One region of the Priestia sp. YIM B13486 genome, then DNA from elsewhere that is predicted to be linked to it. Evidence: riboswitches for the same ligand, from Rfam matches in the RefSeq annotation. Region 1 holds a riboswitch; each other region holds the start of a gene.

Region 1 (3,120 bases):
GCGCTTCTCAAGCTAATTCGTGGGGAGCAGATGTATTTATGTCTATTCACGTAAATGCCGGTGGAGGAACAGGATATGAAGATTATGTTTATAGAAGCGCTAGCAATGCCAGTAAAACGTTTCAATCAATTGTCCACGGCCAAGTACAGCCAACGCTGCTGTCGTATAATCATCCGAATCGCGGTCGAAAATCAGCCAATTATGCGGTGCTTCGCTTAACAAATATGCCCGCAGTACTAACTGAAATAGCCTTTATTGATAACCGCACCGATGCAGCACTTCTCCAAAACGAAGCTTTTTTAAAAAGCATGGGTGAATCGTATGCAAAAGGAATTGCCGTCTATTTGAATTTACCTCGTCGTGCAGTTCCAAACCCCAATCCAACACCAACTCCGAATCCATCACCTTCTGAACCAGGTACAAAAACGTATACGATCAAGCAAGGAGATACGCTTTACAGTATTGCACAGAAGTACAACATAACAGTACAAGCGCTTCAAGAAGCGAATACAGGGCTTTCTGATCCTTTAACACTACAGGTTGGAAAAACAATTGTTATTCCTTCAGGGACTTCACCAAACCCATCTCCAACACCGTCACCAACTCCACCTTCGGAACAATATCCACTTCCAAATGGAATTTTAAAACAAGGTGATTCTGGAGAAGCCGTGAAGCAGCTTCAAAAAGCATTAAACGCGGTGAATTTTAAAGTAGGTTCAGTAGACGGAATATATGGAGTTCAAACGAAAGATGCAGTCAGACGTTTTCAGCTTGTGTATCTTCCTTATGATGTGGATGGTATTTATGGTCCTCAAACGAAAAACAAGCTAGCAGCCGTTTTAAAAGCAAAAAGTTAAAGCAAAAAGGTCTTCTGTAAGCGGGCAGAAGACCTTTTGTTTTTCTGTTAAAAGCGCCTTAAGCACTATTTTATGGTTTGCGTAAAATAATGCTTTACAAACCATTTGTACGGGAGTATATTATCTAAGAACAAAGGATAGTTATGAAAGAAACATGTTATCGATCATACCATTTAACCGAAAATTATATTGACCTGTTATCGCTTAATTCGTCAGAAGTGGGGGACCCAAATTTGTGCATTGTCACTTGGGGTGAATCCTTTTTTAAAGGTAGGGCTACTCTCATAGCCCGAATCCGACAGCTAACCCCATAAGCGTTTTGGAGAGGAGGTTTAAGCTGTGTAAAAACGCTGAGAACCCTTAGTGTTTTTTTTGTGCGCTTTTTTAACATAAAAAGGTATTTTTAAGGGATAATATCACTTATTCGTGAACTTGTAACGGAGCTTAGCAACGACAGTAAATAGTAGCTAAGCAATCATCGGAGGGAAATTACGTGAACTATTCAGTTCTCAAAAGATTATTGATTGGAAAGCCGCTTAAAACAAAAGAGTTAGGCGATCAAAAGCTTAGTAAGCTTAAAGCACTGGCTATTTTATCATCAGATGCCTTATCTTCAGTGGCTTATGGAACAGAACAAATTTTGATTGTACTTGCAACAGTCGGCGTCCTTGCCTATTGGTATTCGATTCCAATTGCGCTTGGGGTATTGGTTCTGCTCACGGCTTTAATTCTTTCATATCGCCAAATTATTTATGCGTATCCGCAAGGCGGAGGAGCTTATATTGTTTCGAAAACCAATTTAGGAGAAAATCCTGGACTTATCGCTGGAGGATCACTGTTGGTGGATTATATTTTAACAGTTGCTGTGAGTGTTTCAGCAGGAACCGATGCTTTAACTTCGGCTTTTCCAACGCTGCATCATTACAATGTAGTAATTGCGTGTTTGCTGGTGATTTTTATTACCGTCTTAAATTTACGTGGTGTAACAGAATCCGCTTCCGTATTAGCTTATCCGGTTTATTTATTTGTTATTGCTCTTATTTTGTTAATAGCGGTAGCCTTGTTTAAAATAGCGACAGGTCAAGTTTCACCTGAGCTTCATCCCTCTCTCGGTACAGTAGTGCCAGGTATTAGTTTGTTTTTATTATTAAAAGCTTTTTCGTCAGGCTGTTCAGCATTAACAGGTGTAGAAGCTATTTCAAATGCAGTGCCTAACTTTAAAGAGCCAGGTGCAAAAAATGCTGTTCATACATTAATGCTGATGGGCGGTATTTTAGCCGTTTTATTTTCTGGCATCACGTTTTTAGCTTATTGGCTTGGCATTTCTCCAAAAGCAGATGAAACGGTTGTATCACAAATTGCATCGAGTGTGTTTGGACGAAATGGATTTTATTATTTTATTCAAGGCACAACAGCTCTAATTCTAGTGCTAGCGGCGAATACGGGCTTTTCAGCTTTCCCTTTGCTAGCTGTCAACTTATCGTCTGATAAATACATGCCAAGAATGTTTCAAATTCGTGGCGATCGACTAGGCTATTCAAATGGAATTGTGACCCTTGGGATTGCTTCTATTGTCTTAATTGTAGCTTTTAAAGGAGCGACTGAACAATTAATTCCTCTTTATGCAGTCGGGGTGTTTATTCCATTTACGCTTTCTCAAACAGGCATGATTGTCAAATGGCTTAGAGAAAAGCCGGCCGGCTGGCAAGGGAAGCTAACCATTAACTTAATTGGTGCCCTCATTACCTTAACTGTGCTAATTATTTTGTTTACAACGAAGTTTTCACAAGTATGGTCCGTGCTCATTTTCTTACCGGTTATTGTCTATATTTTTCATCGCATTCATACGCATTATGAAGCGGTAGGAGAGCAGCTTCGCATTAAGCAAGGAGAAAAGATTGGAAAGCTTGAAGGAAGTGTGGTCATTGTTCCTGTAGCAGGAATGACAAAGGTAGTAGAAAATTCATTAAATTATGCAAGAACGATTGGCGATACCGTTATTGCAGTACATGTAGCCTTTGATCGAGAAAGCGAAAAGAGAATGGAAGAGAAGTGGGAGAAGTGGCAGCCTGATATTCGTATTGTTACGTTTCATTCTCAATACCGCAGCTTAGTGCGGCCGCTGTTTCGATTCATCGATATGGCTGAGGAAAAAGCCCGGGAAAATAATATGGCTATTACGGTCGTTATTCCGCAATTCATTACGAAAAAAAGCTGGCAAAATATCCTTCACAATCAGTCCAGTCTGCTGTTAAAAGCACAT
Region 2 (3,120 bases), on a different contig from region 1:
GGATAACGAACGGCTTCACGCTTTTGCTTAGATAATGAAAACGCAAGCGTTAATGGCCCCACTTTTCCTAAAAACATGATAAAGATAATAATCACGCGTCCAAAGTACGAAAGTTCAGGAGTTGCTCCCATCGATAAACCTACTGTTCCAAATGCAGAAACAACTTCAAACATAATTTTTACAAACGGCAGGTTTTCCGAAATATTTAACAGGAAAATGGCCCCAAATACAAACATAATTGAAATCATCGTGATGGCTAGTGCCTTAAACACGTGAAGAGGAAGAAGTCGTCTCTTTAATAGCACAATATCTTCCCGGCTTCGTAAAAATGCCCATACAGAAAAAATAATCACCACAAACGTCGTGAGTTTGATACCGCCTCCTGTTGAAGCACTTCCTGCACCAATAAACATTAACATAACCATTAAAAATATAGTGGAATCATGCAAACTTCCTATATCGATACTATTAAAACCTGCTGTACGTGTCGTTACAGCTTGAAAATAAGATGCCCACACTTTGTCTCCTAATGACAAACTTCCGAGCGTATGTGGATTGCTGTACTCCAAGAAAAAAATAAAAAGCATGGCAACCACGTTAATCGCAAACGTGCTGATGATCATAATTTTCGAATGCAGCGTTAGCTTTTTATAGGATTTTTTTACCCACATATCTGCAAGGACGGTAAACCCTAATCCACCGATAATGAACAAAAAAGAAATCGTTATGTTAATAATGGGATCTCCTACATACTGAACCAGGCTGTCAGATAATAGTCCGAACCCTGCGTTATTAAAAGCCGAAATCGAATGAAACAAGCTAAAGAACAGCCCCTTAGACCATCCGAACTCCGGAACCCAGCGTATCGCTAGAAAGATAAGTGCAACAAACTCAATTAAAAATGAAAAGATAAACAGTCTTTTAACTAGCAGGACAACTCCGCCGATGCTCGTTTGATTTAATGCCTGCTGAACGAGCATACGCTCTTTAAATCCAATTTTTTTACCTAGCATCATAAAAATCAACACGGCAAATGACATAATGCCAAGACCGCCTATTTGAATTAACAGCATAATAATCGTTTGACCAATGACGGTAAAACGTGTACCTGTATCTACGACGGCTAAGCCGGTTACTGTCATCGCGGAAGTAGACGTAAAAAGGGCGTCTACCCACCGGATGGGCTCAGTAGTAGAAACAGGCATCATCAATAGAAGAGCACCTATAATAATTCCTCCGCCAAAAATGGAGACAAGCAGCTGCGGAGGGGTGAGTTTAATGATTTGTTTTTTCATAAGTTAAACTCCTTCTTCTTCAAAACGGTTCAAATCGCGATTATGTCCGATAACAATCAGCATATCTCCTTGTTCAATTATTTCATGCGCGGTAGGCGAAATCACCATTTCCCCGTCTTTTCGCTGAAAGCCGATAATGTTGCAGCCGTACTTGGCACGAATGTTCAAATCAAACAGCGTTTTATTATGAAGTTTCTTAGAGGCGACAATTTCGACAATACTATAATCCTTTGACAGTTCAATGTAATCAATGATCTTTTCTGACACCACGTGATGAGCAATACGCTTAGCAATATCGCGCTCAGGATGAATGACTTTGTCCGCTCCTATTTTCTCCAGCACCTTTTGATGATACATATTCACTGCTTTTACCCATACTTGCTTAACGCCCATATCTTTTAAAAGCATCGTTGCGAGCACGCTCGCTTCGATATCATCCCCAAACGAAATAAGAGCATGATCAACATTGCGAATACCTAGCCCCTTTAAGCTAGCTTCATCAATTGCATTCGCCTGCACAACATATGTAGCTGAGTTGCTAAATTTATTTACTACCTCCTGATTGCGGTCAATAGCGAGCACATCCACATCCAGATTAGCAAACTCTTCAACCAAACTGCCTCCAAAACGACCTAATCCCAATACAGCAAACTGTTTTTTCATAATGTATTTATTCCTTTCTTCAACTGCTGTGTGTTCTCTTAGCTTATACTTTTTCTAAAAAATTACATCTTTTTCTTAAAAAAAGCGCAAAAAAACACAGGAAGGCTCCTGTGTTTTTTCACACTCTTCCCCCTCAAAACGCTTGCGAAGTTAGCTGTCGGGTTCGGGTTTTAAGAGTAACCCTACCTTTTTAAGGATTCACCCCGGAGCACAATATGTGCGTAAATAATGGGTCCTCCGCTCCGTAATGGATTAAGCGATTTTTATTCAAATGTCTATGATCTATTTTTTAGAATAATCGATTCGATTCATGATACATTTCACTTCACGAAAGCTATCTTACTCCTGTGGATTTTGTCTGTCAAGATATTTTTAGGGAAGACCTCACTTGCCCTGCAAGCTGCAAAAATCATATAAATCTAAACTGACAATCATTTTGTGAAATTGATCAAATAAATTAATAACAGCTAAAAGCTCTAACAGCTGCGTATCACTGTAAAATTTCTTTAATTGATCCATATCAGCATCCGTCAACTCCCTTGGACGCACCCGGTATACATCAATAAATCGAAACAGCAGTCGATCTTTTTCTTCCAGCTCTTTTTCTCTTAACACTTTTTGATTAAGCGTCTCATCGCCTACATATGACATGCTCATACATGTCTCACAGCCGTTAACACCTGCTAGGTAAAGCCTCATTTTTTCCTTAGTCTCTTTTTCTACTATACCGCTGTTCCAAAGCGTTTCGTAAAGCTCATCGTACAATCTTTTTACATGCGGAATTAAATTCAATGCTTTTTCAAAATTTGTTCCCTCTTCGTTTGCTAATAAAACTCTTGCCATTTTTCACTCACTCCTTTTTAATTATTATAGTAAGAAAAATGGAAATTTCAGATTACATATAAAACATTTTATCTACTATTACTAATCAAATGAAACGTTAATGAGAAAGAAGGTTTTCAATTGAAAATTGATGAAATTGATTTATCGATTTTGCAGGCGCTGCAGCAAAACAGCCGCCTTTCCTTACGAGAGCTAGGAAAACAAATTAATTTGTCTCCTCCTTCGGTGGCAGAGCGAGTAAGGCAGCTAGAGAGCTTTGGCGTTATAAAAGGGTATACGATTGATATTGATTATGAAAAGCTGCATTTGCCCGTGTCGT
Region 3 (3,120 bases), on a different contig from region 1:
GAAATTATTGTAGCAATCATTTTAGGGATTGTAGAAGGTTTAACAGAGTTTGCTCCTGTTTCGTCAACTGGGCATATGATTATTGTGGATGACCTGTGGTTAAATTCAAAAGAATTATTTTCATCTCCCGTAGCTAATACATTTAAAATTGTTATTCAGCTAGGGTCGATCTTAGCAGTAGTAGTTATTTTTAAAGATCGTTTCATTAATTTATTAGGATTGGGAAAAAAGCCAGCCGCTCCAATTGGACCGACAAATCGTTTGAATTTAATGCAAGTAATTGTTGGTCTGTTACCCGCAGGAGTGTTAGGTCTTTTGTTTGATGATTACATTGATGAACATTTGTTTTCTTTAAATACGGTGCTAATTGGCTTAGTAGTCGGAGCTGTATTAATGATTCTAGCAGATTTGTTTGGACCTAAACGTCCGCGTGTAGAGACGGTGGACCAAATGTCTTATGGACAAGCACTGGGTATAGGACTGTTTCAATGTATTGCTCTTTGGCCAGGTTTTTCTCGTTCAGGCTCAACGATTTCAGGAGGGGTTCTTCTTGGAATGAGCCATAAGGCAGCGGCAGATTTTACATTTATTATGGCAGTGCCAATCATGGCAGGAGCAAGTGGACTTTCATTGGTTAAAAACTGGCAGTATTTCACATCAGATGCACTACCGTTTTTTATTGCTGGTTTTATCAGCGCCTTTATTTTTGCGCTGGTGTCTATTCGCTTTTTCCTGAAATTAATTAATCGTATCAAATTAGTACCATTTGCACTATATCGAATTGTGTTAGCAGCTATTCTATATTTTGTATTTTTATAAAATAAACATGCGTGTTCTTTAGTCCCTTAAACTTCTAATAGAGACTCAAAGAGCAAGAAAAAGCTATTGCAACATTGCAATAGCTTTTTTGTATAAATATATATTATCGCCTTTTGAAAGCGTTTTATAAACATGGGTATTGACAAAACGTGTCGAAAAATAGTAAATTAATATTTGTGCAGTATAAAGTTAAGTAAAAGTAAGACTTCTGTTTAGTTTTATTGACTGTAAAAAACGTATGACAACGTATAGATCGTTTTAATTTTATAAAAACTGAATAATAAGCTTAATCGTATAGAGCGGGGGAATCATTATCGGCAGTAAAGCTGCCTTGGGGTGAATCCTTACAAAAGGTAGGAAACTCTCAATTCCGAATCCGACAGTTAACCCCGTTTGCTTTATTGAGAGAAAGAGCCCAAAATAGCGTAAGTAAAAGGCTGTTCTTTCTTAAGAATAGTCTTTTTTTGTTTTTTCAGAAAAGTATATACAAATGTCATACATCTTTGGGGAGGTACATCTATGAAAAAAATTCGTTTTGGTTTGGCTACGCAGATTTTTACCGGATTAATCCTCGGTGTTCTTGTAGGGGTAATTTGGTTTAACGATCCGCGTGTAGTAACATACCTACAGCCGCTAGGAGACCTATTTTTAAGATTAATTAAGATGATTGTTATTCCAATTGTTATCTCAAGCTTAGTCGTTGGAGTTGCAGGAGCAGGAAGCGGCAAACAGGTCGGAAAGCTCGGCGTTAAAACCATTCTCTATTTTGAAATTATTACGACTTTTGCAATTGTAATCGGTGTATTGGTTGCTAATATTTTTCATCCTGGGCAAGGTGTAGACATTCATTCAGCACAGAAGAGTGATATTTCACAATACGTTGAAACATCCGAACAGCAAGAAGGAAAGTCAGTGGCTGAAACTTTCTTACACATTGTTCCGACAAACTTTTTCCAGTCAATTGTTGAAGGAGACATGCTAGCAATTATCTTCTTTACAGTGTTATTTGCACTAGGAGTAGCGGCAATTGGGGAAAGAGGAAAGCCAGTTGTACAATTCTTCGACGGTGTTTCTCACGCAATGTTTCACGTGGTAAACCTTGTAATGAAAGTGGCGCCAATTGGTGTATTTGCTTTAATTGGTGTAACAGTTTCAAAATTCGGCTTAGATTCACTCCTTTCATTAGGAAAGCTTGTTATCTTAGTTTACTTAGCGTTAATTTTCTTCCTACTTGTTGTATTAGGAGGAATTGCGAAATGGGCAGGAATTAACATTTTCCACTTATTCCGCTATATGAAAGATGAACTGTTGTTAGCATACAGTACATCTAGCTCTGAGACAGTTCTTCCGCGAATTATGGAAAAACTTGAAAAGATGGGCTGTCCAAAAGCTATCGTATCGTTCGTTGTACCAATTGGTTATACATTTAACCTAGATGGTTCCGTTCTTTATCAAGCGATTGCAGCGTTATTCTTAGCGCAGGTGTATGGTATTGATTTAACGATCGTTCAACAGCTGACGCTCATTCTGGTATTGATGGTTACATCTAAAGGAATGGCTGCGGTGCCAGGAACATCATTTGTTGTATTACTGGCTACTCTTGGAACAATCGGCGTTCCGGCAGAAGGATTAGCCTTCATTGCTGGAGTAGACAGAATCATGGATATGGCACGTACGGTTGTTAACTTAGTAGGAAACACACTAGCAGCAATTGTGATGTCTAAATCTGAAGGCAAATTTGACCCTAAAAAAGGTACAGAGGTCATGAGAGCCGGCTAATTTATAAATTAAAAAGCTACTTATTCTATTCAAAAAATTAGAATAAGTAGCTTTTTTCATAATAATTCCTTTATTATTATGGAAATTGACCCTATAATATGTAACATCAGGTATAAATATATCCAAATTTTATTCTTACATAAAAGCAGTCACTGGTTCCTTTCTTTATCAATAAATATAGAGATAGCTTAGCTAGTTGGGGGATAGTAGAGTATGTGGAAAAAGCGAATATGGGTCATCGCCTCGATAGTAATCGTATGTTTGTTAATCCCTTACAGTTTACCGATTGTGTTTGCTTTATTAACAGCATTAGCGCTTGAGGGTATTGTTCAAAAATTGCATCAATCTTTTAAAATGAAGAGAGTCTACGCAGTGCTTATGACCTTCATTTTATATGTTGTTTCGCTCATACTTATTGGATTTTTTATTGTTCGGACAATCGTTACGCAAGTGGTTGCTCTTTCAAAGATAGCGCCTTCCTTTGTAAAAGAAATCTATGAAACCGCGATTTATCCAACTATT

What was found. A riboswitch is a leader RNA that binds a small molecule or an ion and turns the genes downstream of it on or off. The one in region 1 is predicted to bind cyclic di-AMP.
Region 2: it holds a riboswitch for cyclic di-AMP, as region 1 does, so the genes downstream of both, ACFX4G_RS21165 (potassium channel family protein) here and ACFX4G_RS00190 (APC family permease) in region 1, are expected to answer to the same signal.
Region 3: it holds a riboswitch for cyclic di-AMP, as region 1 does, so the genes downstream of both, ACFX4G_RS27585 (glutamate/proton symporter GltT) here and ACFX4G_RS00190 (APC family permease) in region 1, are expected to answer to the same signal.

The regions. Positions count from the first base shown of each region.
Region 1 is NZ_JBHZOZ010000001.1:38,630-41,749, reverse strand. Features, by position in the region: gene ACFX4G_RS00195 (N-acetylmuramoyl-L-alanine amidase) at 1-857, shown strand, start outside; cyclic di-AMP (ydaO/yuaA leader) riboswitch at 1,049-1,189, shown strand; gene ACFX4G_RS00190 (APC family permease) at 1,351-3,120, shown strand, end outside.
Region 2 is NZ_JBHZOZ010000009.1:124,838-127,957, forward strand. Features, by position in the region: gene ACFX4G_RS21160 (TrkH family potassium uptake protein) at 1-1,295, opposite strand, end outside; gene ACFX4G_RS21165 (potassium channel family protein) at 1,299-1,958, opposite strand; cyclic di-AMP (ydaO/yuaA leader) riboswitch at 2,083-2,227, opposite strand; gene ACFX4G_RS21170 (carboxymuconolactone decarboxylase family protein) at 2,343-2,801, opposite strand; gene ACFX4G_RS21175 (Lrp/AsnC family transcriptional regulator) at 2,922-3,120, shown strand, end outside.
Region 3 is NZ_JBHZOZ010000023.1:17,787-20,906, forward strand. Features, by position in the region: gene ACFX4G_RS27580 (undecaprenyl-diphosphate phosphatase) at 1-819, shown strand, start outside; cyclic di-AMP (ydaO/yuaA leader) riboswitch at 1,093-1,232, shown strand; gene ACFX4G_RS27585 (glutamate/proton symporter GltT) at 1,339-2,598, shown strand; gene ytvI (sporulation integral membrane protein YtvI) at 2,812-3,120, shown strand, end outside.